One region of the Brucella sp. NBRC 12953 genome, then DNA from elsewhere that is predicted to be linked to it. Evidence: riboswitches for the same ligand, from Rfam matches in the RefSeq annotation. Region 1 holds a riboswitch; each other region holds the start of a gene.

Region 1 (7,315 bases):
GCAGTTTTGGGAAGGTTTCTTCATACTGCCTCCACTCTGATCCGAGAGTTTGCTTCCAGTCGGTATTGGCCTTGATACCGTAGCCATAGCAAATATGGACAGCAGTTTCACACTGAAGTCCCTCCATTGCTTTTTCCAGCGTTGCAACGCCCCAGTCGTTTACCTCATCGAAGAAAACATTGAATGCCGGCTCGTCGAACTGGATGATATCGACACCAGCAGCCTCCAACTCCTTGGCTTCTTCATTGAGGACTTTGGCAAATTCCCAGGCCAGCTTTTCGCGGCTTTTATAATGAGCATCATAGAGCGTATCAATCATGGTCATGGGACCCGGCAAAGCCCATTTGATGGGCTGCTTCGTCTGCTGACGCAAGAATTTGGCATCTTCGACAAAAACAGGTTTTGGACGTGAGATGGCGCCGACAACTGTCGGCACACTTGCGTCATAGCGATTGCGAATTCGGACGGTCTCGCGCTTCTCGAAGTCGACACCGCTGAGATGCTCAATGAAGGTCGTGACAAAATGTTGGCGCGTCTGCTCGCCGTCGCTGACAATATCAATGCCTGCCTGTTGTTGGTCGTCCAGCGACAAACGCAGAGCGTCCTGTTTGCCAGCAGCTAATTCCTCATCCTGCAATTTCCAGGGCGACCAAAGTTTCTCGGGTTGTGCAAGCCAGATTGGTTTTGGCAAGCTGCCAGCCGTTGAGGTGGGCAACAATGGTTTCATTCTAGGCAACCTTGTTTTTTGGTTCGTCAATGAACGCTATTGGCAAACCATTCCTCAAGAATGGTCTTGTATGGTTTGATGAAGTGCTCGTCCGCAAACTTGCCCTGTTCGATAGCCAACCGGCTACGCTCTTCGCGGTCGTAGACAATGCGTGTGAGCGAATAGTCCTGATGCTTCAAATCCGGTTGATAGCAGGCACCCGCCGCAGAGTTGGCGTTGTAAATCTCGGGCCGATAGATCTTCTGGAAAGTCTCCATCGTACTGATGGTTCCGATCAGCTCAAGATTGGTATAATCGGCAAGCAAATCGCCGATAAAATAGAAGGCCAAAGGCGCAACGCTATTCGGAGGCATGAAAAATCGAACCTCCAATCCCATTTTTTTGAAATACTTATCAGTCGAAGAGAACTCGTTCTGCTCATATTCAACCCCTAATACGGGGTGCTGATTTTCAGTTCGACGATAGGTCTTGCTGCTTGAAGCACTCAGACATATTACAGGCGGCTTACTGAAGCTCTCTTTATAAGCATTTGAATTCAGGAAACATTTAAAGAGGTTTCCATGCAATTCTCCGAAGTTATCAGGCGTGCTGAATTCAAGCCGATTCTTATTATGCTCTGGCAATAATACGCTGAAGTCGTAATCTCGCACGTAGGACGAGAAGTTATTCCCGACAATGCCCTCAATGCGCTCGCCGGTCTTGCGATCCATGATATTGGTTTTCAGTATTTCAATCACCGGGAAAGCATCGTTCTTGCTTTCAGCACCAATATTCATTTCAACCGAAATGATTTCCAGTTCGACCGAATACCGATTGCCTTCCGGGTTATCCCAATGCGCCAGAGCGTTGAAACGATTGTCAATCATCCTGAGTGCATTGCGCAGGTTCTCTTGGCGATTGTCACCTCTCGCCAAATTAGCAAAATTGGTCGTGATACGAGTATTTTCTGAGGGATGGTAATCCTCATCAAAGCAAATACTCTTAATGTTGAATGTAAAATCTCTATTCATCGCGACATGACATCCCAATCTATGATTTAAATTCACTTTGATGTCTTTGCTTTCTTTAGTTTCTATTTCTGCTCAGGCCTTCTGCAAAGTCTGTATTGATACGGACTTCGGATAAGAGCGTTAAACCTCTTATGCCGAAGGCGTTGAACGATTAAAATTGATTTCATTTCATACAAGCATGAGCCAGGTTCATAAGTTGGCGGATTAGGCCGACTTTGACAGAACACCGCACCCGAATATGAATGCGTGACGCAATTGTTATGAGCCATGGCCGAAAGGCTTGACCGGACAGTTGGCATAGGACATTGGTTCACTGTCGTGGTTCTGCGGATTTAAATCCGTAGCTAAGAGGGAATTCGGTCAAACGCCGAAGCTGCCCCCGCAACTGTAAGCGGTTAGCAAACGTCCAATTTTGTCACTGGGTCTACCCCGGGAAGACGGACGAGAGCGATTACCCGTGAGCCAGGAGACCTGCCACGTCAGATAACGTTCACGGGCGGGGTGTCCCGGAGTGCCGCTTTCGCGACCGGTATTCCGTGCCGTCGTTTCTGCGCCATTTCACCGCCCAGCTGAAATTTGATGGCTGTACTGGTGACAAGTACAGATGAGTGAAGGCGGAAATAATCATGCTGGACAGACAACATCTGTCAATCCTGCGCGAAGTTGATCGCATGGGGAGCCTGACGGCGGCGGCGGAAAAGCTGAATGTGACACAGTCGGCGCTTAGTCACACCATCCGTAAGCTAGAAGAACGCTATGGCGTAGCCATGTGGGAGAAGGATGGCCGCAATCTTCGTCTCACCGAGGCTGGACGCTATATTGTGACACTTGCACACCGCATTCTGCCGCAGATCGAACGGGCGGAGGATGTCTTATCAGATTATCGCTACGGGCAGCGAGGCTCCCTCAGGATTGGGATGGAATGTCATCCCTGCCATCAATGGCTGATGGGTGTAACAAAGCCTTTCCTGGTGGAATGGCCGGATGTTGATCTGGAGCTAACGACATCATTTGCATCCGGCGGCGTTGCAGCATTGACGGGATACGAAATCGACATTCTGATTACGCCAGATCCGATTGAGACCTCCGGCATCCGTTATGTGCCAGTGTTCGACTACGAGCTCGTGCTTGCCGTTCCTGACGGTCATCCTTTATCGCTTCTGGACAATGCAGAGCCTGCCAATTTGCTGGAGGAAACCCTATTCACTTATCCCGTGCCACCAGAAAGGCTTGATGTCTTTACGCAATTTCTGGTGCCTGCCAATTGCCGCCCACGGCACCATCGAAATGTCGAGACAACGGAAATGATGCTGCAACTTGTTGCGGCAGGCCGCGGCGTCAGCGCCATTCCAAACTGGCTGGTGCGCCAAGAAGCAAAGACACTCGGCGTTCACCCCGTCAGGATCGGCAAGACAGGAATTCAGAAAAGCATTCATCTCGGCCTAAGAAGCGGTGACGAAACCATCGATTTTGTCGACGGATTCCTTGCGACGTCGCGGCAAGCATCAATGCAACTTTGAACACGATAGACCTGAGCGCCTGTTCGCACGGCCCGCCGATGCTATTTCTTCTGCAGCGCTTTGACTTGCAGGGCAATATTCCCGCGATCCAGTTCCGAAACAATGATCTCGGCGGGAACCTGCGGCTTTAAACGGAAGATTTTAGCGCCAGACCTCTGATAAGCCGCATCAGGGGTTTCAGGCTTGCCCACGCATTTCGAAACGAAAGCTGCAACCGCTTTCACGGTCGTATCTTCAACAACGCACAACCAGCTGACCGAAGATACGCTCGTGCGCAGAACAACACGGCAAGAATTGCTGCCGGTTAATGTGAGCTTTGATGGATAAACATCCACATCCTGGGGAGCCGCATCAGCTGCAACATTCTTGAAGTTTATCTTCGATTCTTTGATGACCTGCTTCAATGTGGAGCAATCTTTCTGAGCATCCAAAGCATAGGCCGAGCTGGATGTGAGAACCAAAACCGATACAAATGCAAACGTGAATAAAGATTTCATAAGATCCTCCGAATAAGTGAGGCATAAACGATTGAAAAGGATCAAACAATCATGTTGTTGTCGGACCGCGCCCCTGGTCGGCAAAGTGACGATTACGCCCCTGACTTCACGCGATAAGCCATTCCAAGGGATCGTGGCGCAGTTTCATTAAAGCCGAATTGCTCATAAAGCTTATTCGCTGGCACATCAGCAATCAGGCTCACATAGGCCGAAGACGGAAGTTCGGCATTAACATAGTTCATGATGGCGCTCATGATGGCTTTGCCCAAGCCTCGCCCCTGATGTTGCGGCCCAACGGCGATATCCACCACCTGAAAAAAGCAACCGCCATCCCCGATCAACCGACCCATTCCGATTGCAGAGCCATCGTGCAAAACAAGTACAGAATAGACCGTGCCTTCGAGCCCTTTGGCAGCGGCGGCTTTCGTGAAGGGACTAAGGCCAGCCACCGCACGAAGATGCAAATATTCCTCCACCGATGGGCGGCGGGCTACAGTGGTATAGGCTAGTTGGCTCACATTTATCTCCTCTGGCGACAGATATGAGCTTTAGCCCAAGAACGATTGATTCAACAATATTCATGACGATGCTGAAAGATTTTTCCTAAGTAGTTGAGTTCCCACTCTTCTTGATATCTAAGTATTTTCAGTATCAAGCTCGTCCGGATCATCACAGTGACCACAGAACACGCTCCTTCCAACGTTATGCTCTCGCGCACTGCAGTCACCAGCACTGCGATGATCTTCGGTCTGACTTACAGCCTAAGCGCTGCACTTATCGCTCTTGATCTCGATGAGATGGGCTTCAGCGAAGCAATCATTGGCGCCAACGCGGCCATGCACGCCGTCGGCGTGCTCTGCATGGCATTCCTTTTGCCGCGACTGAGCGCGTGGCTTGGAATGCGGTCGCTGGTGATTGTCGCACTTGCTGCGGCTGCAGTCCTGCTGGGCCTATTTCCCGCAGTTCCATTGATCTGGCTGTGGTTTCCGCTGCGTATTCTGTTAGGCGCCGCATCTGAAACCCTGTTCGTGGTTTCTGAAACCTGGCTCAACTCGCTGAGCACCGATGAGAACCGCTCTAAGACCATGGGCATCTATACAGCGGCATTGTCGCTTGGCTTTGCGCTTGGACCGCTCATTCTCTCGATTGTCGGCTCAAGCGGTTTCCTGCCTTATCTCGTTGGTTCAGTCCTTGCCCTTCTTGCAGCGCTATTGATCGCCAACCCAAAGGTTAGTGCGCCGCCGATCACCGACAAACCGCACGGAAGCCCGCTGCATTATCTGGCACTTGCACCTGTCGCGCTGGCGGCAACCGTACTCAATGCAGCGATTGAATCTGCAGGCCTGTCGTTCCTGCCGCTTTATGCCGTCGATCTTGGCTGGAGCGAAAATCAGGCGACACAGCTTATGTCGGTGATGATGTTCGGTGCGATTGTATTGCAGATTCCAATCGGCTTTCTGGGCGACCGCATGAGCCGCCAGACACTCCTGATCATCCTTGCAGGCTTGTCTGCTGCAGGAGCCGCGATCTGGCCATGGGCCCTCACCCTGCCATGGCTCACCTACACGTTGCTGTTTGTGTGGGGTGGCGCATTTGTCGGCATTTACACAATCATGCTGAGCGTTGTCGGCAGTCAGTTCAAAGGCGCGCAGCTTGTGGGCATTTATGCCAGCATGGGCCTCATGTGGGGCGTCGGCGCACTGATCGGCCCGCTCTTTGCAGGCATCGCGCAGCAATATTTGACACACGGCCTCCCGGTCTTCGTCACGGTTGCCTGCCTGCTGTTTCTCGCGCTTGCACTTACCTTGCGTCCACGCACGGTACTTGTCGTCGAATAATCCCTATTTTTCTGAAACTTAAAACAATCGCAGCCTCCCCAAAGGAGGCTGTTTTTATGCAATCGATGATAGATTTTAATAACTTGTTTACCACGTTTGTAAGAATATAGCCTCAGCAAATATGGCTTCGACTCATTGGTGAATTCGGCTCTCGGCTGTTTCTATTTTTGGAAAAGTGATTTCACATGGCAAACGACCACCAGGCATCCGGTTCACGTTCCATCATTGACGAGCTGAACGCCTTGCGCGAGCGCCATGCGCCTATCGCGCCGAAGTCGAGCGCCATGAACGAATTGCACAATACTTTGGCGGAACTGGAAAAGCGTCTCGGTCATATTGGAAACGCTGCGCCCCGTCCACGCTCGCCTGAGCCAAAGGCTGAAAAGCACATCACCGGCCTTGCGGAGATTGCAGAACATCTGCGCCGCCTCACAGAAGAGCAGAACCGGGCTGAACAATACGATGCCCGTCCATCTCTGCCCCTTGCTCCTCGTTTCGCTGAAATGCGCGAAGAGCCACGCGCGCCGCGGTCGGAAAACAATACATTGCGCCAGATCGACAGCCGTCTTGATGAAATAAGCCGGGCTGTGATCGCTGCCAATCGTCATCCGCATTCAGATCGCGAAGAAACACTACGTCTTGAACGCATCGAACAGCGCCTGACCGAACTGACACATCAACTGGATAATTCGGTCGCCGAACAGAATGCGGACACACTGTTTCGCCGCCTTGGCGAGCTCTCGCAACGCATCGATGCACTGAGCGAAGGATCGCAGTTGCCTGAGCAGGCCATTGATCAGCTCGCACAGCAGATCAACCTCCTTGCCCATCAGGTCGGCAAGGTTATGGAGAATTTGAGCCAGTCGGACTATCACAGTGTTGAAGTCCGTCTGTCCGCTATCGATCAGAAGCTGGCAGCAGCAGAAAAGCTCGCGCATGAACCAAATCCCGCTGTTCTTGATAAGATCGACAATCGCTTCAAGGAACTGACCAAGCGCCTTGATGCGCAATATGCGAGCCATTACGCCGAAGGCGGTATGCTCCATGCGATTGAAGGTCGTCTTGACGACATCTCGCAGCAAATTTCATTGAGCCTGCTGCAGACGCCACAGACTGAAGAAGTTGCCCACGCTGAGCGCGAAGCCATTCGCGGTCTGGAAAACCAGATTGCAAACATCGCGCGCCAGCTCAACAAGCCTTCAGCCGAACTGGCCGAATTGAAGCCGCGTCTGGATTCCATTGAGCGCTCCATCGCTGACAATCGTGAAACCGTTCTTGATGCAGCACGCGAAGCGGCAGAAACAGCCGTTGCACATGTGCTCAAGCATGGTTCGCAGAACGACACGGCGATTGCTGCGCAACTTGCCAATGATATCAAGTCACTCGAAGCGCTTGCCCGCAATGCCGATGAGCGTAACGGTAAGACTTTTGAAGCTGTTCATGAAACGCTGGTCAAAGTCGTTGATCGCCTGTCCAATCTGGAACAGCAGATCGAAACACAGCCTCATCTGCCTCAGCCAGTAGTCGCCAAGACAAAGCCGGTTGTTAATCCGTTTTCAGCGGCACCACAGTCTTTCCCATCTGTGGCAGTAGAGAAGAAAGACAAGCCAGCCAGCCCGGCAATCGATGCGCCGGTGGCAAGCGAAAAGCTTGCAAAGCTTACGCCAAAAGCACGCCAGGAACCGGAACTCAGCGCTTCGCTCGATTCCGTGCAGCCGGACAA
Region 2 (7,315 bases), on a different contig from region 1:
CCAAGCTGGTTGGCATAAGAGAATGAATCCTCCAGCAGCTTCATCACCGGAATGATGCCCGAAGACTGGTTCTGGATCTGTTTGATCGGTGCGCCGGATTCACGAATATTGGTCAGGCTCAGTGCCACACCGCCACCGCGCTTTGAAAGCTGCAGGGCGGAATTGATGGAGCGACCAATCGATTCCATGTTGTCTTCAACGCGCAACAGGAAGCACGAGACCAGTTCGCCGCGCTGCTTTTTGCCTGCATTGAGGAAGGTCGGCGTTGCCGGCTGATAACGGCCCGCAATGATTTCATCGACCATTTCGCGTGCGTGCTGTTCATTGCCACGCGCAAGCGCAAGCGCCACCATGCAAACGCGGTCTTCGTAGCGCTCGAGATAGCGCTTACCGTCGAAGGTTTTCAGCGTATAGCTGGTGTAATATTTGAACGCACCGAGGAAGGTCGGGAAGCGGAACTTCTTGTCATAGGCATGATCGAAAAGATCACGCACGAAGTTGAAGGAATACTGATCCAGCACTTCCCTCTCGTAGTAGCCTTCATCGACCAGATAGCCGAGCTTTTCACGCAGATTGTGAAAGAACACCGTGTTCTGATTGACGTGCTGAAGGAAGTATTGCTGCGCAGCCTGCCGGTCACGATACAGCTGAATTTTGCCGTCATCGTCATACAGGTTCAGCATGGCGTTTAGCGCATGATAATCCAGCGATGTCTCCGTGGGCTTCTGCGGCTTGCCGCCCGATGAAGCCCCCGATGCTGGGGATGACTCTTGCTTTTCCGAAGCGGCGACCGTCTCGCGCTCACGGGTCAGGGTTGTGTCTGCCGTGTCCAAAATCGTTCCATCCCGTCTTTAACATTGCCAATGTCTTCATCCGTTCCCAAAAGCTCAAAGCGATAGAGGTAGGGAACCTGACATTTTTCCGAAATTATTTTACCTGCAAGGCCAAAGCCTTCACCGAAATTACTGTTCCCGGCGGCGATAACACCGCGAATGAGGGATCGGTTATCCGCATCGTTGAGAAAACGGATGACCGGTTTGGGAACAGCGCCTTTCGCACCGCCGCCGCCATAGGTTGGCGTTACGAGTACAAAAGGCTCGTTCACCCGCAACAGACCAGCATTGTCTTCATAGCTTTCCAGCGGAATACGCTTTGAGCGCATCCCCAGACGCATCACAAAGCGATGCGTGTTTTCCGAACGGCTGGAAAAATAGACGATCTGGCCCATAACAAACTCCGGCAGCAGACCGGCGTTACGCCAGCGAGCTGATCATATCCGGCCGGAAACCGGCCCAATGGGATTCACCAGCAACAACTACCGGCACCTGACGATATCCGAGGCCCTGAACGAGATCATACGCATCGGCATCGGCGGAAATGTCGATGACAGCATATTCAATGCCCTGACGGTCGAGCGCGCGGGTGGTTGCGGTGCACTGGACGCAGGCGGGCTTGCTATAGACGGTAACGTTCATTTTTTCCTCACTGGGGATGGAGCATTTCCAGCACTGTCGCAGAAGCATTTGGCGTTGGAGAATGCGTATAGACAGATGTTTTGATCCACTACGCCTCACACGAATGAAGGCGCAAAAAGGCGTTCGCGCATGATGAAATGCGCGTGAAAAGCAACGAAAACTGAGAGGTACAACGCGCTTTAACAGCGCGAATCCTCCAAACTAGCCCGTAAATGGCGGACCGGAACTGTTTGGTCTTGAATTACTCGACATGCTTGTCACCCCGAAGCTTATGAGAGGGATATACGGGGCACCAAAAGACATGGCAGTACAATGCCATAACTTATCGCGCGCCAACCGGACACCCCGCCCGTGGACGTTCTCGTTCAAGGCAGGTCTCCTGGCTCACGGCTCATCGCTCGCATCCGTCTTCCCGGCCTGTGCCAGTGACATCTGGATTTGAACTCGCCGCTTACAGTTGCGGGGGCAGCTACGGCTTAACAACATCCATCATGGATACCGCGCACCGTATTCCCATCTTCGCTTTTGATCCTCACGAATCGTAAGAACCTTGAACACAAGATATAGTATCTGAAGTTAAAAAGTCGTCAATGGATAGACGGATCAAAAAAACTAAATCTAGCCTTTGTTTCGTCCAGCCTGTGAATAGCAGGGATATGTAGCCGACTATTCCACAGGCTTGATCGGTTTGGGCCGAAACTCGGGCTTTATGGCCTTCAAAGCCATGCGATCCACTATATGTGGTGCCAGAAGTTTCAGCCAGCGCCCCAAACGCATTTGACGCGTCATCAACACTTCGCGTTTGCGATTGGTGATTCCATCCAGCATCAGCTCGACGGCCCGCTGAACAGACATCATATCGTCTTCGCGCACACCGCTCATTCCAAGAGCACCACCGCTGGCACTATAACCTGTGTTACGAATGTCAGTTTTGACAACACCCGGATAAACGATCGTCACCGAAATACCGCTCGGCTCAAGCTCCGATCGCAGCGCCTCGCAAAACCCTGAGAGCGCAAATTTGGTGCCACTATAGGCGGTGCGCCCCGGCACACCTATCAGCCCGGCAACAGATGAAACCGCAACGATGCGGCCTTTGGATTTGGCCAGATGCGGGAGTGCTGCATGGATCGGCCAGACGCTGCCCCAATAGTTAAGCTCCATCAGATCATGCATCCATTGCAAGTCTTCCGGTTTGATCTCGGCAAAATTGGCATGAGCCGACATGCCCGCATTCACAATCAGCGTATCGATCCGCCCAAACGCAGCGGCCGTCTTTTCGATAAGCGCAATACAGGCATTGTGATCGGTGACATCGGTTGGAACGACCAATACCTGACTACCCGATTGTTCAAGCTCAGCAGCAAGTGCCTGCAACTTCTCGGCATTGCGCGAAGCCAGAACCAGCGCTGCCCTCGCACCATCCCGCGCACTGAGCTGTCGCGCGGTTTCAGCGCCGATGCCATCGGATGCACCTGTTATGATCGTTACTTCCATGAAGCCCTCCCTTGCTCGCATGAATAAGCGCGGTCCGAGCTTACATTCCAGCTTGTCAGGCCGTCCAGTACAAGGATTTTGGGCATAGCCGCATCCGAGTGGTCTGATTCCAGCATTTGCGTCCCTCGGTTCATGTGCTGAGCAAATATTGGAAATACACTACCCGTTTGTTTTTGAGCGCATCTTGTTCCAAAAACCGCTTAGCACTTTTCGGGATGCGCTCTAGGTTCACAAAGCCGTGTGGCCTGCGCGACAAAGAGTTTAACGAAATCAATGGCCTGCTGAACGTGCTCGTCAAGGCAACTATTGAATCGATTAAAATCCTTCGTCTTGGTCGAAGGGATAATTTGACAGCCGGGCTTTATATCCTGTATCGATCTATTAAATCCTGAACATTGTTCAATATATTGAACAATTAAGAAGAGGTCCTCCCAAGCATCTCTTCAGACGACCGCTGCACCGGCTGCATCGGAAAACTGTCGGTCTGGCTTTCCTATACGTGAAAGCCGGACCGCTTGAAACCCAGCGCCTTTGTGCCGGCGAGGAATGAGAGACCTCGGCGCTGGGGAAATATGAATAAGGGTGGAAATTATGACTGTAGGTATCAAGCCATTTTCGTTCGACACGGTCGGCTCAATGCTTGTCGAGTGGGGGGCTGCAATGCGTCTCGGCGAAATTCTGGGCGAGCGTTTCTCAGAACGCAAAATCCTCATCGTAACCGACAAGGGCCTGCACAAGGCTGGCGTTCTCAACGAAGCGCTTGCTTCGCTTGAAAAGGCTGGCTTCGGCATCAGCATTTTTGATGCCGTCGTTGCCGATCCGCCGGAATCGGTTCTGTTTGAATGTGTCGATCAGGCCAAGACAGCCGGTTGCGATATCGTGCTGGGCCTCGGCGGCGGCTCTTCGATGGATATTGCAAAGCTTGCTGCGGTGCTTATCGTCTCCGAGCAGGAACTGTCCGAGCTTTACGGCATTGGCAAAGTGCAGGGCACGCGCCTGCCGCTGATCCAGATCCCAACCACTGCTGGCACCGGATCGGAAGTGACCAACATCACGATCCTGACCACCGGCGAAACCACCAAGATGGGTGTCGTTTCCCGCCAGCTCTATGCAGATTTCGTCATTCTAGATGCAGAATTGACCTGCGGTCTGCCAGCGCTTCACACAGCAGCCACCGGCATCGACGCCATGGTTCACGCGATTGAAGCCTATACCAGCCGCATCAAGAAAAATCCGCTTTCTGACGCTTTCGCGCGTGAAGCGTTGAAACTCCTGTCGGCCAATCTGGTTGCAGCCTGCGAAAACGGCAAAGATCGCCATGCCCGTGAAGCCATGCTGCTTGGCGCAAACTATGCCGGTCAGGCCTTCTCGAACTCGCCGGTTGGCGCCGTTCACGCGTTGGCTTACCCACTCGGCGGTCACTATCATGTGCCCCATGGTCTCTCCAACGCCCTGATGCTCGGACCGGTTCTGCGCTTCAACATGGCGGGCGCAGCTGAACTTTATGCAGAGCTTGCAGACCTGCTGCTCGGCAAATCGGAAGGCACGACAGAACAACGTTCAGCAGCTTTCGTTGATTTTATGGAAGACCTGATGAACCGCTCTGGCGCACCACGCCGCCTGCGTGACGTTGACGTCACCGAAGAAAGCCTCGAAACGCTTGCCCGTGATGCAATGTTTCAAACACGTCTTCTGGGTAACAACCCTGTTGATGTGACGGAAGCTGACGCGCTGGCGCTTTATCGCGAAGCATTCTGATCCAAACATCTAATTTAATGAGCATCCCGGAAGAGCGCGCCTGATGGCTGTTCTTCCGGAGCTCTGTTTCGTCCTTTCGGAGTAAAATCTTGAGCACTGAACGCATCGATGGTCAGGAGCAGCCATATTGGCCTGCCGGACCGTTCAAAATCCGTCTGCCTTTCGTTCATTATAAATTCGAGTGGCCTGATTACTGTCAGGGCCTTCTGATGTGTGCGGTCGACCTCTCGGCCATTCCACTGATGGCGGAACTGCTGGGAATGCCATTTGAAGTGGCGCTCGCCGTCGTCGTTCTCAACGGCCTGTTCTACCTCACACATCACCTGCTCGGCGACCCGGTCGTTCCGGGCTGGATCACCCCTGCCGTGCCACTCATCATGGCATATTGCGCCACCTTCCCTGAAGGTCCGGAACGCATTCATGCCCTTGTCTCCTTCCAGATGACATTGGGGCTACTGTCGATATTCATCGGCGCGACAGGCATCGCAAACCGCGTCATTGCCGCTATTCCGCAGGCAATTAAATCCGGCATCATTATTGGTGCAGGCTTTGCAGCGGTCATTTCCGTGTTCAAAATTGGCGGCAACTTCGACATTTTCCCGTTCACCATCGCGATCTCGATCGGCCTGTGCTTCTATCTGATGTTCTCACCGCAGTTCGCACGCCTTTCCCGCAATGGCGGCTTTTTCGGCCTGATCGGAAAGCTCGGTGTTCTGCCGTGCATCTTACTTGCCGTTATTGTTGCTCCATTGTTTGGCGAAGCAAAATGGCCTGAATTCCAGTGGACAATCTCGTCGCCGGATTTCACGACGCTCTGGCGTGAATACACGATCTTTGGTCTCGGTATGCCACCGCTCTCGATGTTCCTGACGGCTCTGCCGACGGTTCTCGCAACCTATATCGTTCTCTTCGGTGACGTGCTGAAAACCAAATCGATCCTCGGCGAAGCACAGCTTCAGCGCCCGGATGAAAAGATCGATTACAGCGCCGACCGCGCCCACCTCGTTTTCGGTATCCGAAACACCGGCATGTCGGTGCTCGGCCCCGATGTAACCATGTGCGGACCGGTGTGGGCTGCGATGCAGGTCGTCATCTGCGAACGCTTCTCCAAAGGCAAGAAGTCCATGCACTCGATCTTCGGCGGCGCAGGCTCATTCCGCTGGGGCACCAATACCGGCTTGTTCCTGATGCCCATCGTGACACTCGTGCAGCCGATCCTGGGCGTGGCGCTAACCCTGACGCTGCTCATTCAGGGCTATGTTTCGGTGCGTATCGGCGTGATGGAAGCCCGCTCTCAGCGTGATCTCGGCATCGCCGGTGTCACTGGTGCCGTTCTGGCGACGCGCGGTGCTGGCTGGGCTTTTGCCACCGGCGTTGTGCTCTGCCTGATTATCTATGGCCGTGACTTCTTCAAAGGCGAGACCGATCGCACCTTCGTCAAGGACCAGCAGTCGCAGTAATCTGACTAAAAAGTCTCCCGAAGGAAACACCGGGAGACTTTCACTTCGAATAAGTTTCCCCAAGGCAGATTTGCCTCTTCAAGAAGATTCCTATAGATTTCAGCCGCAGTCCGGCAATCGCATTTCTCCTCCCAACGTCTATTGCTGCGCACTGCGTGTCAATTCGGAGTAAAAATTGCGTAGTGAACAATCTATTCTTCAAATATCCATAGCAGTTACTATTTTTGTTGCAGGCTTTGGTGTCGTTTTCGGCCTTTTGTCTGGCTCATTTTCTATTGTCTTTGACGGGGTCTACATGTTTGCCGACGCTGCAATGAGCGGGCTTGCACTTGTTGTTGCCCGGCTAATTGCATTGTCTGCGCTACCAGAGCCTCCAAGCGGGAAATTGCGTGATCGCTTCACCATGGGTTTCTGGCATCTTGAGCCGATGGTTCTGGGCCTCAATGGCATCATGCTGACCGGCGTTGCCATCTACGCACTCATCAATGCCATCGGCAGTCTGATGCATGGTGGCCGCGATCTCGAATTCAGTTACGCGATCTTCTACGCAGTTGTTGCTCTGATTGCCTGCCTCGGCATGGCATGGCTCGAAACCCGTGCCAACCGCAAATTGAAATCCGACTTCATTGCGCTTGATGCCAAGGCGTGGATCATGTCGGGCGGCATTACCGCTGCACTCCTGATCGCCTTTCTGGTCGGTTATTTCATTCAGGGAACCCGGCTCGACTGGGTGACGCCTTATATCGATCCCGCTGTTCTGGCCCTTGTCTGTATCGCCATCATTCCTATGCCGATTGGAACCATCAAACAGGCGCTTGCAGACATGCTGCTTGTGACCCCTCTCGATCTCAAACAGCATGTGGATCAGGTTGCAAAAGAGGTCGTTGAGCGCAATGGCTTCAAGTCTTATCGCGCCTATGTCGCCAAGGTTGGGCGCGGCAAGCAGATCGAACTCTACTTCATCGTACCACCCGATCAGCCCGCGCGAAAGCTCGAAGAGTGGGATGCATTGCGCGATGAAGTCGGCGATGCGCTTGGCGGTGAAGGCCCAGATCGCTGGTTGACCATTGCCTTCACCACGGATGTTGAATGGGCCGTATAACGGCCCATTATCACCAGCCATTA
Region 3 (7,315 bases), on a different contig from region 1:
GCGAAGTGCGGCTGCATCGGAGCCTGAACCGGGTTCAGTCAGGCAATAGCTCGCAAGCCATTCCATCGACGTAAGTTTAGGCAAAAATGTCTGACGCTGGCTTTCATTGCCAAACGTATCGATCATCCATGCTGCCATATTATGGATGGAAATAAACGCTGAAAAAGCTGGGCAAGCCTCGGCAAGCGCCTCGAAAATAAGGACCGCATCAGAGCGTTTAAGTGCCGATCCACCTACGTCTTCGCGAACATAAATGCCACCCATGCCAAGCGGTCCGGTTTCCTTTATAACGTCAATCGGGAAATGTTTGTCGCGATCCCATCGCAGTGCATGAGGCGCAACAAAATCCGATGCGAAGCCGCGCGCCATATCTTGAATGGCGAGTTGATCTTCATTGAGTTCAAACTGGTTCTGGTCGGCAGTATCCATGGTTTCCTCCCTATGAGCACCGCACCCTCCTGAGGCGACTAGATCACAATGGCGCGTGGCTGCCAACGCTCCATTGGAATAATGTTGCTCACTTTTGTAATAAACTGATGCGCATTTTTGCATATAAGGTTGCCGCAACCGCTGGCGATTGCCAGTCGCATGAAGTTGGGATAGGCAAGCTCGCATGACACGCGCAATCATGTTTCAGGGAACGGGTTCGGATGTCGGCAAAAGCGTGCTTGTTGCCGGTCTTTGTCGCGTTGCACGCAATCGCGGGCTGAAAGTCCGGCCGTTCAAACCGCAAAACATGTCGAATAATGCAGCCGTCAGCGATGATGGCGGCGAGATTGGGCGCGCGCAATGGCTTCAGGCTCTGGCTTGCGGCGAGCCGTCATCGGTTCATATGAACCCGGTTCTGCTGAAGCCACAGACTGATATGGGCAGTCAGGTGGTTGTGCAGGGTAAAGTGCGTGGCGAGGCGCGTGGGCGCTATTATCAGCAGTTAAAGCCGCAACTGATGGCTGCGGTGATGGAATCCTTTGATATTGTCAGTGAAGGCGCCGATCTGGTGTTGATCGAAGGTGCGGGGTCGCCTGCCGAAATCAATCTGCGCGCCGGTGATATCGCCAATATGGGCTTTGCCACGCGTGCAAATGTGCCAGTCGTCTTGGTGGGTGATATTGATCGCGGCGGGGTGATTGCCTCGCTGGTCGGTACGCATACAATTCTGCCGGATGAAGATCGCGCCATGGTGCGCGGCTTCATGATTAACAAGTTTCGCGGCGATATTTCGCTGTTTGATGACGGTCTGGAAGCGATTACCCGCTTTACGGGCTGGCGTTCTTTTGGGGTTGTTCCATGGTTGAAAGCCGTGTCACGACTGCCTGCTGAAGATTCGGTCGTTCTGGAACGAGCCACGCGCGGCGATGCCAAGGCGTTGAAAGTAGCAGTCCCCCTGTTGCCGCGTATTGCGAATTTCGACGATTTTGATCCGCTGAAGGCAGAAAACCAGGTTGAGGTTGTCATGGTTCCGCCGGGACAGCCTTTGCCGCATGACGCAGGGCTTGTGGTTTTACCGGGCACGAAATCAACGATTGCCGATCTGATTGCATTTCGCGAAAACGGATGGGAGCGTGATTTGCAGCTCCATGTGCGGCGCGGCGGGCATGTGCTTGGTATTTGTGGTGGGTTTCAGATGCTCGGCAACCGGATCAGTGACCCGGAGGGTATCGAGGGTCAGGTGCGCGACATCGACGGGTTGGGGTTGCTGGACGTCAACACTATGATGGAACCAGAAAAAGTCTTGCGCAATGTTGAGGCTCACTCGCAACTTTATGATGCAGCACTTGATGGCTACGAGATTCATATAGGGCGGACAAATGGTCCCGATGCTATCCGCCCATTCGCGCGGATCGGCGATCACGATGACGGGGCAGTCTCGGCGAACGGTCGGGTAATGGGGACTTACCTGCACGGTTTTTTTGGTGCGGATGAGTTCCGTCGGCAATTTCTTGCAACGCTCGGCGTGAGCAGTTCAGTCGAGAATTATCGTGCTGGCATTGAAACGGCACTTGATGAGCTGGCTGACGGCCTTGAAAACTGTCTGGATATTGATGCGTTGTTTGCACTCGATTGACGCCGCATTTGTGAAAGCCTAGTGTCGGTTTACACAACAGGTTTTGCCGGGACGAATCCCGACGATACCAAAAGGGAATGCGACGGACGGACCCAATCCGGGCGTCTTTATCGCAGCCGACCCCGCGACTGTAGAGCGGAGAGGGATGAGGCAAGCCGGTTAACCGGCGGCCACTGGAAACACAGCGTTTCTGGGAAGGCAGCTTCAAACCCTACGACCCGTGAGCCAGGAGACCTGCCTGTTGCGTGAAGGACATTTTGTCCGCACCCCATGGGAGGTTTTCCCTGCTGCCTGCACGGAGGTTGTCATGGCTGCGCGTACCCAAAATTCTGTTCCCAACACTTTAGCTATGCCGCTTGCAACGCGTCTTGGCACGGCTGTCGTGTCGCTGCTTCTTGGTGCTTTTCTGATTTATGGCGTGGGTCTTGCTCACTCCGATACGCTGCACGATTCAGCGCACGACACGCGTCATTCATACGGTTTTCCCTGCCACTAAGCCGTTTAGCTTTTTGAATTGGAATTGAGCAACGCCCGATGGTGGACGGCTATCGGCGCGAATTGCCGTTGTTGAGGGACTAAAATGCTTATCCGATATCTTCTGGCCACGCTTGCTGCTGGCATTTTGGCAGGGCTTCTCGTGACGCCTGCCATGTACTTGAAAACCGTTCCGCTGATCATTCAGGCGGAAACTTATGAAGACGCTGGTGGCGGTCATAGTCATGGTGATGCAGCCGAAGCGGCTGCACCGCACGATCATGCAGCAGCTGCAACCAGCGAAGGTGAAGGTGAGGCCGGGGCAGAACTGCCGTTTGGTCGTCTTGGCAATACATTGCTCGCCAATCTCGTAGCTGGCGCAGGTTTTGCCCTGCTTTTGGGCGGTGTTGCTCTGTTGCTTGGTCGTCGTATTACGCCGCAGAACGGTATTTTCTGGGGTGTGGCCGGTTTCTTTGCAGTCGCTTTCCTGCCAGCTTTGGGGCTTTCGCCGGAACTGCCTGCGATGCCCGCAGCCGATCTGGCGCAGCGCCAGCTCTGGTGGATTCTGACAGTGGTGTTAAGCGGCGTCGGCATTTATCTGCTGGTTTTGCGTGGTGAGATCATTTCCAAAATTCTCGGGCTTGTGTTGATTATCGCACCACATCTTTATGGTGCACCGCATCCTGAAGATATTGCATCGCCAATCCCATCGCTGCTTGCTTCGCAATATGCAGTCGCATCGCTTGCAACAAACCTGTTCATGTGGGCCGTCATTGGTCTTGCGCTGGGCTGGTTCATTCAGGCTTATGCAAAGTCGGATATTGAAGGCTGATACCTATGGCTCCGCCCAGAAATGAAAATGCAAAAATTACATTCGTTCTTGGCGGAGCCCGTTCTGGTAAGTCGTCGTTTGCGGAGAAACTGGTTGAGGACTCAGGACTTCAGCCAGTCTATCTCGCGACAGGACGTGCATTCGACAAGGAAATGGAAAGCCGTATTTCCATTCATCGCGACCGTCGCGGACGTGAATGGCAGACGGTGGAAGAACCACTCGACCTTGTTGGGGCGCTTGAAAAACATGCGGGGCATGACCGCTTCGTGCTGGTCGATTGCCTGACGCTCTGGATCACCAATCTGATGATGGCAGAGCAGAATATCGCTGCTGAAACCGAGACACTGATAGCGGCGTTGAGTCCGCTTTCAGGTCCGGTTGTTTTCGTTTCCAACGAAGTTGGCCTAGGCATTGTGCCGGAAAATCAGATGGCGCGGGAGTTTCGCGATCATGCCGGTTTTTTGCATCAGGCCGTGGCATCAGTGGCGGATGAAGTTTATTTCATGGCGGCAGGTCTGCCGCTCAAAATGAAGGGATAATTCGATGCAGGGACAAAAGATTCCAGCGACCGTAATCACCGGCTTCTTAGGTTCCGGCAAGACGACGCTGATCCGCAATCTGCTGGAAAATGCCAATGGAAAGCGCATCGCGCTTATCATCAATGAGTTTGGTGATCTGGGCGTCGATGGCGGAATTCTGAAAGGCTGTGGTATTGAAAGCTGCCGTGAGGAAGACGTGATCGAACTCAACAATGGTTGCATCTGCTGCACTGTTGCCGATGACTTCATTCCGACCATGACTAAGCTTCTGGATCGTGCGGATCGTCCTGATCATATCGTGATCGAGACTTCAGGACTGGCGCTGCCACAGCCGCTGGTCGCCGCGTTCAACTGGCCTGAAATCAAGACACAGGTAACGGTTGACGGTGTAGTGACTGTTATCGATGCTGCCGCCGTTGCCGAAGGTCGTTTTGCAGATGATCATGACAAGGTTGATGCACAACGCGCAGCGGACGAATCTCTTGATCATGAAAGCCCCTTAGAGGAACTTTTTGAGGATCAGATTCATGCAGCTGACCTTATTGTTTTGAACAAAGCCGATCTCGTTGATCCATCGAAACTTGATAGCGTGAAGGCCGATGTGGCTGAACGCTCAACGCGTCGCGTCAACATGGTGCCAGCAAGCTTCGGCAAGCTTGGTGCAGACGTGCTGCTCGGTCTTGGCGTGGGTACGGAAGACGATATTGCCAATCGCAAATCGCATCATGAAATTCATCATGCTGATGGTCACGAGCATGATCACGATGAGTTTGAAAGCTTTGTGGTGGAAGCAGGTTCGGTAGCCGATCCCAAGGTATTTGCAGAGAAGCTCAAAGCTGTGATCGCGGAACACGATGTTCTGCGTCTCAAGGGCTTTGTCGATGTGCCGGGCAAGCCGATGCGTCTCGTTGTGCAGGCCGTTGGTCCACGTATTGAGCATTATTTCGACCGCCCATGGGGCAAGGATGAAGTGCGCAATACGCGTCTTGTCGTCATTGGTCTGCATGAGATTGACGAGCAGGCAATCACCAAAGCTGTGAAAGACGCCGTTTCGTAATGCATCTGTTACTTGCCCAGAAAGGAACGATAAGCGACGGCAATGAGGCCGTCGACCTCGGCCAGACGCCGGGTGACATATTGTTCCTTTCCGCTGCCGATACGGAACTGGCCAGTCTTGCTCAAGCACATAAGCTTGGGCAAAGCGGGCCAAGTCTCCGGCTCGCTAATTTTCTAAGCCTCACACATCCCATGTCGGTCGACGCTTATATTGAGCGTACGGCAAAACATGCGAAGCTTATTGTCGTGCGGATTATTGGTGGCGAGACCTATTGGCCTTATGGGCTTGAGGCGCTTCATGCCTGTGCAGTTTCACACGGCATCAAGATCGCAGTGCTGCCGGGGGATGATAAGCCCGATTACGGACTGACAAGGTTTTCAACCGTACCAGCGCAGGAGCGGGATGCCCTTTGGCAATATCTGATCGAAGGCGGGGCGGCCAATACGTCGCGCTTTCTCGATTATTGTTGCGCACTGATTGATGAGAGCGAAAAGCCGGAAGAGGCCGCACCGCTTCTGAAAGCTGGGCTGTGGTGGCCCAATATGGCCGCGCCTTCGCTCGATCTCATCCGCCAGCAATGGAAGGCCGCTGATGCGCCTGCTGCGGCAATCATTTTTTATCGTGCGCTGGTGCAGAGCGGACAGACACAGCCGGTTGAAGCAATGATCAGTGCATTGCAGGCCAAGGGGCTGAACCCTGTTCCGATTTTTGTTTCCAGCCTCAAGGACCGACTTTCGGCGGCGGTTGTCGATGGCCTGTTTGAAGATTGCCAGCCGGATATTGTGCTCAATGCAACCGGCTTTGCGATTTCATCACCGGGTGCGGAACGTAAACCGACCGTGCTTGATAAGCGCGGTAATATGGTTTTGCAGGTGATCTTTTCCGGTACGCCAAAAGCGACATGGAAGGCCTCGCAGCAGGGGCTACTGGCGCGCGATCTCGCGATGAATGTGGCGCTGCCGGAGGTGGATGGTCGTGTGCTGTCGCGTGCGGTTTCGTTCAAATCGGCAAAGCAATTCGATAGCGCCGTTGAAGCCAATATCGTCACCCATGAACCGGATGAAGGTCGTGTGGCTTTTGTGGCGGAACTGGCGGCAAACTGGGTGCGCCTTAAGCGCAAGAATCCGGAAGAACGCCGCGTTGCGTTGATCCTCGCCAATTATCCAAACCGCGATGGCAGGCTTGGCAATGGCGTTGGGCTTGATACGCCAGCTGGAACGGTGGAAGTGCTGCGGGCTATGAAAGGCGAGGGCTATCAGGTGGGCGAGGTGCCTGCCAATAGTGATGCTTTCATGCAGCTTTTAATGGCCGGTCCAACCAATGCCGCGCGTGATGGGCGCGTAATCCGCGAAGTCATTTCTCTGAATCAATACAAGGCTTTCTTTGCAAAGCTTCCGAATGTGATTCAGAATGAAGTGACAATGCGCTGGGGAGCGCCGGAAGGTGATCCATATTTCGCAAATGAGCTTAATGCTTTCGCTCTGCCGCTGATGAAACTTGGCGAAACCATTGCCGGTATTCAGCCAGCACGTGGCTATAATATTGATCCGAAAGAGACCTACCATTCGCCCGATCTGGTGCCACCGCATGGCTATATCGCGTTCTACGCCTATCTGCGTGACGTGGCGAAGATCGATGCCATTGTGCATATGGGCAAGCATGGCAATCTGGAATGGCTGCCCGGTAAAGCCTTAGCACTATCGGAAAATTGCTATCCCGAAGCGGTCTTCGGTCCTACACCGCATGTCTATCCGTTTATTGTCAATGATCCGGGTGAAGGCACGCAGGCCAAGCGCCGTGCGGGTGCCGTGATCATCGATCACCTGACACCGCCGCTCACACGTGCCGAAAGCTATGGCCCGCTCAAAGATCTGGAAGCGCTGGTTGATGAATACTACGAGGCGTCTGGCGTTGATCCGCGTCGCCTGCTGCGGTTGAAGGCGCAGATTCTCGATCTTGTGCGCGATATTGGTCTTGACCGCGACGCAGGCATTCACGACCATGACGATGAAGATATGGCGCTGCAAAAGCTTGACGCCTATCTCTGCGATCTCAAGGAAATGCAGATTCGCGATGGGCTGCATATTTTTGGTCTGGCCCCTGAAGGGCGTTTGCTCACAGATTTGCTGGTAGCGCTGGCACGTGTACCGCGTGGTATTCCTGTTGCGCTGGGTGGTTTGCCGGGCGAACAGAGCCTGCAACGTGCTATCGCAAAAGACGCAGGTCTTGGGGAAGAATTTGATCCACTCGATTGTGCAATGGCTGATCCATGGATCGGGCCGAAGCCTGCACTGCTGGTGGCGGCAAGTCCTGCAAGCTGGCGTATTAAAGGTGATACGGTTGAGCGT
Region 4 (7,315 bases), on a different contig from region 1:
CCAGCTGATCTGTACAGACATTGATCGACACGACGTGCTTGGGCAATCCATCCGCATGAGCGGGATGAAACGCAGTCAGAAACAGGCCGGCCAAAAGGCCAAACCTGATTTTCCATAACCCGGACTGCGTTTTCATGTTGCGCATCTCGTCAGAAATTCCGCGTCAGCCCGATATTAAAGCTGCGCCCCGGTGCATTATAGCCGGACGTTGTCTGGTAATCCTTGTCGAAAATATTCTCTACCGAAAGCTTCAACTGCGATTGTGTGTCGATGTCATACAGTGCGATGAAATCAGCCGTCACATAAGGATCAAGCTTCTTGGTATTCGCGGCAGTTGTGTAGCGCGAACCGCCGTAAAGCAACCGAGCCGTTAGATCGAGCTTGTCTATAGGCTTGAAATTCACTTCAGCTGTCGCCTTCACCCGCTCGCGATATGGCAGATCGTTATCGGTATCCTCATCAATCGGCTTCTTGAGGTCTAGCGATCCTTTCACCGCCCAAGTTTCGTTGAAGCGATGAGACAGCGCCGCTTCGAAACCCGTCACTTCTGCACGCGCAATATTGTAAGGCAGATAGGAAGGTGCCGTGCTCATGATCGCATCACGTAGCCATGTCTTATAGAAAGCCAAATCGAGACTTGTATCGGCTGTTGCTTGCCAGTTCAGACCAATCTCATACGAGCGGGATTTTTCCGGCTGCAGATCGGCATTCGCAAAGCCGGGATAGTAAAGCTCATTAAAGGTCGGCGCACGGAAGCCCGTGCCAAACGAAGAACGCAGCACGAGATCCGGCAGAATTTCGTAGCTCGCGCCGAGATTATACGTGACCACGTCACCAAACTGCTCATTATAATCGTAGCGCACACCGCCATCAAAGCGCAGCGCATCATATTCGAGCGAGTATTGCCCGAATACCGCAGCCAGATCACGACTGGTTTTGGCATATTCGGTCGTAGCGCTGACTTCCTCGCGGTAAGCTTCAACGCCACCGGTCACCACATGCGAAACATTGCCCGTTTCAAACTGCTTTTCCGTCGAGGCAAAGATGCCATAGCGCTTAGTTTCAAACAGATCAGACCCGCTAACCCCCTTACGGAAATTTCGGCTGTGATCGAGACCAGAGCTGAGCTCGATCGTCGAAGACCAATCAGCTGTGTGATCGATACGCGCACCCAACTTGCCGCTAAATGCTGTTGTATACGCTTCGTTAGCAGACGGTGCTTTGGCATCATATTGATTGCGGCCGCGGCTCAGGAGGCCATCAGTATAAATCTTCCCCCAATCAAAATCCTTCGACAGCGAGAAGTTAAACGATCCCTGCAGAAAACCATCACGATCAGGCTCATAACCAAAAGAATCCGGAGTCGTAAAATTATATCCCTGTGTGCCTGTGACAGCGGCACCAAAGGCATAATCAATGCCGTCCTTGCTGCGTCCCTGAAGCGAACCGGACGCATAACCGCCCCATGGATGCGTAACCCCCGTTGTCAGACTTCCGCAGTAGGAGCGCTCACCGCAGGCTCCGCCCTGTTTGGTGATGATGTTGATAACCCCTCCCATCGCATCCGCACCATATTGCGAGGAATGCGCGCCTTTCGCGATTTCAATACGATCAATTGAACTCAGTGGAATATTGGAAAGCGCTGTTGCTCCGGTCGTTGCTGATGCGGTTCGCACACCGTTGACGAGAACAACCGTCTGTTTTGACGACATACCGCGAATGTAGAGATTGGAAGACGATCCCTGCCCGCCATTGGTGGTAATCGAAATTCCCGAATAGTACTGAAGAAGCGATTGCAAATCAGGCGCTGCTGATCGGTCGATTTCCTCCCGATCAATGACCGTGACGGACGATGTGGAGCGCTGCAAAGACGTTGCACGCCTCAACGGTGTGACGACAATCGTATCAAGCACAACGCCATCCTGCACGCTTGCCTTCGTCTGAGCGAATACGTCGAGCGGCGTAACCACCAGAACGGTGGATGCGAGATATGCCGATAGTTTGAGAATATGCATTATTTCTACTTCCTGCGTGCAAGCCTTGCTTCACCGCAGGTGTCAGAAATCAGGGCGGAAGCGCCTTGTCTTTGTCCCACGGCAACATTTCACAATGTCACCGCTACGGACGGCCGCGACTGGACACCCCTCGTGTCAGCCATGGGTGACTGGATACGGCAGGTCTCCTGACTTCCGGGTCTTCATCGGTCCTCCGCCTTCCCGAACGTGAATATTCAGTGGCTATGATCGCAACTTACGATCATGGGAGGATGACTCGCCGGTCACAGTTGCGGGGGCAGTCTCGGTCTCAGCTCTTCAAATGAGCCTCACCGTGTTCCCTTTTCATCCATCCTTGCGGACAGAACCGTTTCCTGTGGCGAGCGATAGCAAGGGGATGGCAGATTATCAACTGCAACAATGTGCCCCATCTGAATCACATTCAGAACCAATTGATTCAGATGGTTGAACTGTATGGATTTTTCATCTCAGGAAGTCGCGGAAACGACGCAGTGCAAAGAAGAAAAGAACGCTTCCGATTACAATCATGGCCAGCAATTGCGGCCACACGACATTGAGTCCAGCACCGCGGAACAGCACCGATTGCGCGAGCATCACGAAATGCGTGTTGGGTGCCGCCAGCATGATATTCTGAATGATTTCCGGCATACTTTCGCGCGGCGTTGTACCGCCTGAGAGAACCTGTAGTGGTAGCAGAACCAGCATAAGCAAAAGCCCAAACTGAGGCATAGAACCAGCAATCGTTGCTAGGAAAATGCCAAGGCTCGTGGTCGCGAAAAGCTGTAATGCAGCACCCGCTAAAAACAGTGTCAGCGAACCATTGATCGGCACCGCCAGAATGCCCTGCACAACCACAACCAGCGAAAAGGCAGTCGCCACTAGAACCACCATCCCCATGGACCAGACCTTGGAGACCATGATCTCAAGTGGCGTCACCGGCATGACCAGCAGATGTTCGATGGTGCCATGTTCGCGCTCGCGGATGAGAGCTGCCCCCGTCAAAATGATCGAAAGCATAGTCACCGATGAAATGACATTGGTGATTGCACCAAACCAGCCTTTGTTCAGATCCTGATTGAAGCGCGCGCGTAGGTTAAGTCCAACCGGTGTTTGCGTATCCCCGCGATAGCGATTGAGAAACTCGTTCACTTCGCTGGAAACTATCGACTGAACATAACCGCCGCCGGTAAAGGCCTGACTCATGCGCGTTGCATCGACATTCAGCTGAATCGTTGGCGAACGCCCGGCAAGCAGATCGCGCTGAAAATTCGGCGGGATATTGAGCGCAAACGTATCGAGGCCAGAATCCATCCGTTTATCCATCTCATGAGATGAGATGAGCTTTGGCGGCACAAAATACGGCGGATAAAACGCAGTCGTGATGCGACCCGAAACCGGTGACTGATCCTCATCAACGATTGCGATTGCAGCATTGTTGAGATTTTCCGGCATAGCCTTTGCAGCGGTATAGATCGCAAGTGTGAAGGCATAGACGATAAGCAGCAGAAGCATCGGATCACGCGCCAGTCCGCGCAGTTCCTTGACGCCAAGCTGGAATATATTGGAAATCCGCATCTCAGCCCGCCTGCTTCTTGAGAAGTACAATGCCGAGAACGGTAAGAACCGGTATGGCAATCAGCAGCGGCAGGAATGATCCGGCGAGATCGGAGAAATCGAGCGCCTTTGAGAAAGTCCCGCGCGAGATCGTCACGAAATAGGTCGTCGGATAAATCTTGCCGATAAACGCACCTGCCCCCTGCAAAGACGAGACCGGATCGATAATGCCAGAATATTGCACTGCGGGAATGAGTGTCAGCAATGCAGTGCCGAAGATCGCCGCAATCTGGCTATTGATAAAGGTTGAGATCACCAAGCCCATGCCGGTCGTAATGATGACATAGAGAAGCGCCGCCGTGGCATAGGTCAGGAAACTGCCTGTGAATGGCACACGGAATATGAAAACAGCAAAGGCCGTCAGCATCAGGAAGTTGAGAAAAGCAAGCGCGATATAGGGCAGCTGTTTGCCTAGCAAAAACTCGAACTTAGTCACCGGCGTCACATAGAAATTTATGATGGAGCCAAGTTCTTTTTCACGTACAACGCTCAGAACCGCCAACATTGCAGGGATCATCAGCAGAAGTAGCGGGATAACTGCTGGCACCATGGCCACAAGGCTCTGGACGTCCGGATTATAACGATAACGAATTTCCAGATTGAAGTTACCAACAGTGGCGTTGCTTCCATAAAGCTCGCGCGCTTTTTGTGTCAGCCAATTGGCATGCATTCCCTGCACATAACCGCGCACGGTTTCCGCTCGCGTTGGCATGGCGCCGTCGATCCAGGCACCAATTTCGACAGGACGACCACGCGAGACATTGCTGCCGAAATTCGGCGGGATTTCAATAGCCAGGCAGATTTCACCTTCGCGCATACGCCGATCAAGGTCGTCATAATCGGTTATGGGTACTTTTTCAGTGAAATACCGGGAACCAGCAAGTTGCTGCGTGTAATCACGGCTAATCGTCGTATCGTCGCGATCCAAAACCGCAAACGTCAAGTCCTCTACATCGAGATTGATACCGTATCCGATCACGAACATCAGGATCACAGTGCCCAGAATGGCCAATGTCGCCCGGATCGGATCGCGTTTCAACTCCAGCGCTTCGCGGCGTGAGAAAGCCAACATTCGCCGAGGATTTGGCAACCAACCCGCGCGGGCCGTCGTGCTTTTCTCAACCTTTTCAGGCTGAATCTTCACCGCCTCTTGAACGTCTTTCTCAGGCGCTGTTTCGCCAATTGCTTCTTCGAGATATGCGATGAAAGCATCTTCAAGTGTTGCTACATTCCGGCTTGCGGTAATGGCTTTTGGTGTGTCGCTGATCAACACCTTACCAGCATGCATCAAGGAAATGCGATCACACAGTTCCGCTTCATTCATGAAATGGGTCGACACGAAAATCGTGACATTGTCGTTGCGCGAAAGATCGGCAAGGATTTGCCAGAACGCATCGCGCGCAACTGGATCAACGCCTGAAGTTGGCTCATCGAGAATAAGAATATCCGGCGAATGGATCAGCGCGACAGCCAGCGACAGGCGCTGGCGGATGCCGAGCGGCATCGAGTCGGGAAGATCATCCATAACGCCAGCCAAATCAAACCTTTGGGCCAGTTCCTTGATTCTGCGCTTGGTATCTTCTTCCGCCATGCCAAACAGCTTGGCGTGAAGCTCCAGATTTTGATGAACTGTCAGTTCGGAATAGAGCGAAAACGCCTGCGACATGTAACCAACATGACGGCGTATATCGATATCCTTTGGGTCGACTTCGCGTCCAAACAGCCTTGCCGTGCCTTCGCTTGCAGGCAACAAGCCGGTCAAGACCTTCATCGTCGTGGATTTGCCGCAACCGTTAGAGCCGAGGAAGCCGAAAATCTCGCCGCGCGGAATACGGAAACTTACATTGTCAACGGCAGTGAAATTGCCAAATCGCACCGTGACATGCTCGGCTTCGATAGCGATGCCACTATCTGCCTGTGTATTGCGCGGTGGCATTACTACTTCGCTGTGCCCTTTCCGAAGCTCCTCCGGCAAAAGCGCGATGAAGGCTGCATCAAGATTAGGCGTCTGGGTTTTCTCAAGCAGTTCCTGAGGCGTGCCGGTTGCAAGAATCTGGCCGTCATTCATAGCAACCAGCCAATCGAAGCGCTCCGCTTCTTCCATGTAGGCCGTGGCCACAATAACGCTCATCCCCGGACGATCTTTGCGGATATCGTCAATCAGTTCCCAGAACTGTCGCCGCGATAAAGGATCAACGCCCGTTGTCGGCTCATCAAGGATAAGCAAATCAGGATCATGGATCAGTGAGCAACAAAGACTTGTCTTCTGCTTCATGCCACCCGAAAGCTTACCAGCCGGGCGATCAGCAAAAGGCGACATGCCCGTTCGCGCCAGAAGATCAGCAATACGGCGCTCGCGCTCGTGCTTATCGTGACCAAACAGTCGTCCGAAAAACTCAATATTCTCGAACACGGAAAGCGTCGGATACAGATTCTTTCCCAAGCCTTGAGGCATATAGGCGATGCGCGGGAAGGCAGACTGTCGATGACGCTTGTCGGCAATATCGCCGCCAAGCACTTCAATCCTGCCCTTCTGCATAACGCGAGCGCCAGCAATCAGCGACAGAAGGCTCGATTTTCCAACGCCGTCAGGTCCAATCAGCCCGACCATGCAGCCGGCAGGCACCTCGAGCGAAACATCACGCAACGCTTCAGTCGATCCATAGGACAGCTTCACGCTGTCTGCGCGAACGACAAAGCTGTCGTCGCCCACGCCAGCCTTTATCGAAGCCGCACTCATTTTACTGTTTCCGCGAGATTCTTCGGCCATTCAGCATTTTGATCAAGTTTCACATAAGCCATACCCGGAAGCCCGGTTTTGACCTGCTGAATATATTTCTGAAGCAATTCCTGCGGGATTTTTGCCTTAACGCGGAACATAAGCTTTTGACGCTCTTCCTCCGTCTCAACCGACTTTGGCGTGAACTGAGCAACATCGGCTACGAAACTAATCGTGGCGGGGATCACATATTGAGGTGCGGCATCAAGCACAATACGAGCATCCGCGCCAATGGCCACGCGACCAGCCTGCGAAGTCGGCAGGAAGAAAGTCATATAGACATCGCTGACATCGACCAGATTAAGCACGCGGCCGCCAGCCGACAATACTTCACCCGGTTGCGCAACACGATATTGCACGCGACCCGGCTTTGGCGAACGCAATGTGGCATCATTGATATCTGTATCGATGGTGGCAATCGCCGCCTTTGCAGCTTCAACCGCAGCTTCTGCATCAACAACTTGTGCCTTTGCAGCACTGATCGCAGCCGCTGTCGCGGCGAGCTGCGCCTTTGCAGCACCCACGGCTGCCTCAGCGCCCTGCGCGGTTGCGCGATCATCATCCAGTACCTGCTGAGAAACTGTGCGCGATTCTGAAAGCTGTTGCGAACGGGCCAGACGGCGATTTGCAGCGTCCAGTTGCGCTTCGCGCTGTGAGACCGTGGCCTGAGCGGCGGTTTGCTCGGCTTCACGCTGGACAACCAAACTTTTCGCTGTCTCAATGCTTATTTCAGCGCGACGAAGCTGCGCTTCTGCCTGTTTGCGCTGGCTCTCGAGCTGGGCAGTATCCATGCGCGCCAGAACCGCGTTTGCCTCAACAAACTGTCCTTCGTCGGCAAGAATTTCGCGGATACGTCCGGGGCTTTTGGTGGATACATCGATCTCTACGGCTTCGATTCGCCCATTTC

The links. Region 1 has a riboswitch for cobalamin ahead of ABWV94_RS15200 (LysR substrate-binding domain-containing protein). Riboswitches for the same ligand answer to the same signal wherever they lie in the genome.
Region 2: it holds a riboswitch for cobalamin, as region 1 does, so the genes downstream of both, nrdH (glutaredoxin-like protein NrdH) here and ABWV94_RS15200 (LysR substrate-binding domain-containing protein) in region 1, are expected to answer to the same signal.
Region 3: it holds a riboswitch for cobalamin, as region 1 does, so the genes downstream of both, ABWV94_RS10620 (CbtB domain-containing protein) here and ABWV94_RS15200 (LysR substrate-binding domain-containing protein) in region 1, are expected to answer to the same signal.
Region 4: it holds a riboswitch for cobalamin, as region 1 does, so the genes downstream of both, ABWV94_RS10805 (TonB-dependent receptor domain-containing protein) here and ABWV94_RS15200 (LysR substrate-binding domain-containing protein) in region 1, are expected to answer to the same signal.

The regions. Positions count from the first base shown of each region.
Region 1 is NZ_BAABSV010000006.1:34,090-41,404, reverse strand. Features, by position in the region: gene ABWV94_RS15210 (methionine synthase) at 1-727, opposite strand, end outside; gene ABWV94_RS15205 (DUF1852 domain-containing protein) at 754-1,737, opposite strand; cobalamin riboswitch at 2,040-2,230, shown strand; gene ABWV94_RS15200 (LysR substrate-binding domain-containing protein) at 2,364-3,257, shown strand; gene ABWV94_RS15195 (hypothetical protein) at 3,299-3,799, opposite strand; gene ABWV94_RS15190 (GNAT family N-acetyltransferase) at 3,847-4,278, opposite strand; gene ABWV94_RS15185 (MFS transporter) at 4,459-5,592, shown strand; gene ABWV94_RS15180 (peptidoglycan-binding protein) at 5,778-7,315, shown strand, end outside.
Region 2 is NZ_BAABSV010000003.1:197,092-204,406, forward strand. Features, by position in the region: gene nrdE (class 1b ribonucleoside-diphosphate reductase subunit alpha) at 1-833, opposite strand, end outside; gene nrdI (class Ib ribonucleoside-diphosphate reductase assembly flavoprotein NrdI) at 809-1,228, opposite strand; gene nrdH (glutaredoxin-like protein NrdH) at 1,254-1,475, opposite strand; cobalamin riboswitch at 1,828-2,043, opposite strand; gene ABWV94_RS08445 (SDR family oxidoreductase) at 2,142-2,972, opposite strand; gene ABWV94_RS08450 (iron-containing alcohol dehydrogenase) at 3,564-4,730, shown strand; gene ABWV94_RS08455 (hypothetical protein) at 4,820-6,190, shown strand; gene ABWV94_RS08460 (cation diffusion facilitator family transporter) at 6,366-7,292, shown strand; gene ABWV94_RS08465 (NnrS family protein) at 7,313-7,315, opposite strand, start outside.
Region 3 is NZ_BAABSV010000004.1:57,371-64,685, reverse strand. Features, by position in the region: gene ABWV94_RS10630 (isobutyryl-CoA dehydrogenase) at 1-429, opposite strand, end outside; gene ABWV94_RS10625 (cobyric acid synthase) at 614-2,065, shown strand; cobalamin riboswitch at 2,087-2,321, shown strand; gene ABWV94_RS10620 (CbtB domain-containing protein) at 2,373-2,561, shown strand; gene ABWV94_RS10615 (CbtA family protein) at 2,646-3,371, shown strand; gene cobU (bifunctional adenosylcobinamide kinase/adenosylcobinamide-phosphate guanylyltransferase) at 3,377-3,910, shown strand; gene cobW (cobalamin biosynthesis protein CobW) at 3,915-4,967, shown strand; gene cobN (cobaltochelatase subunit CobN) at 4,967-7,315, shown strand, end outside.
Region 4 is NZ_BAABSV010000004.1:103,303-110,617, forward strand. Features, by position in the region: gene ABWV94_RS10800 (ABC transporter substrate-binding protein) at 1-136, opposite strand, end outside; gene ABWV94_RS10805 (TonB-dependent receptor domain-containing protein) at 150-2,015, opposite strand; cobalamin riboswitch at 2,156-2,381, opposite strand; gene ABWV94_RS10810 (ABC transporter permease) at 2,478-3,590, opposite strand; gene rbbA (ribosome-associated ATPase/putative transporter RbbA) at 3,592-6,399, opposite strand; gene ABWV94_RS10820 (HlyD family secretion protein) at 6,366-7,315, opposite strand, start outside.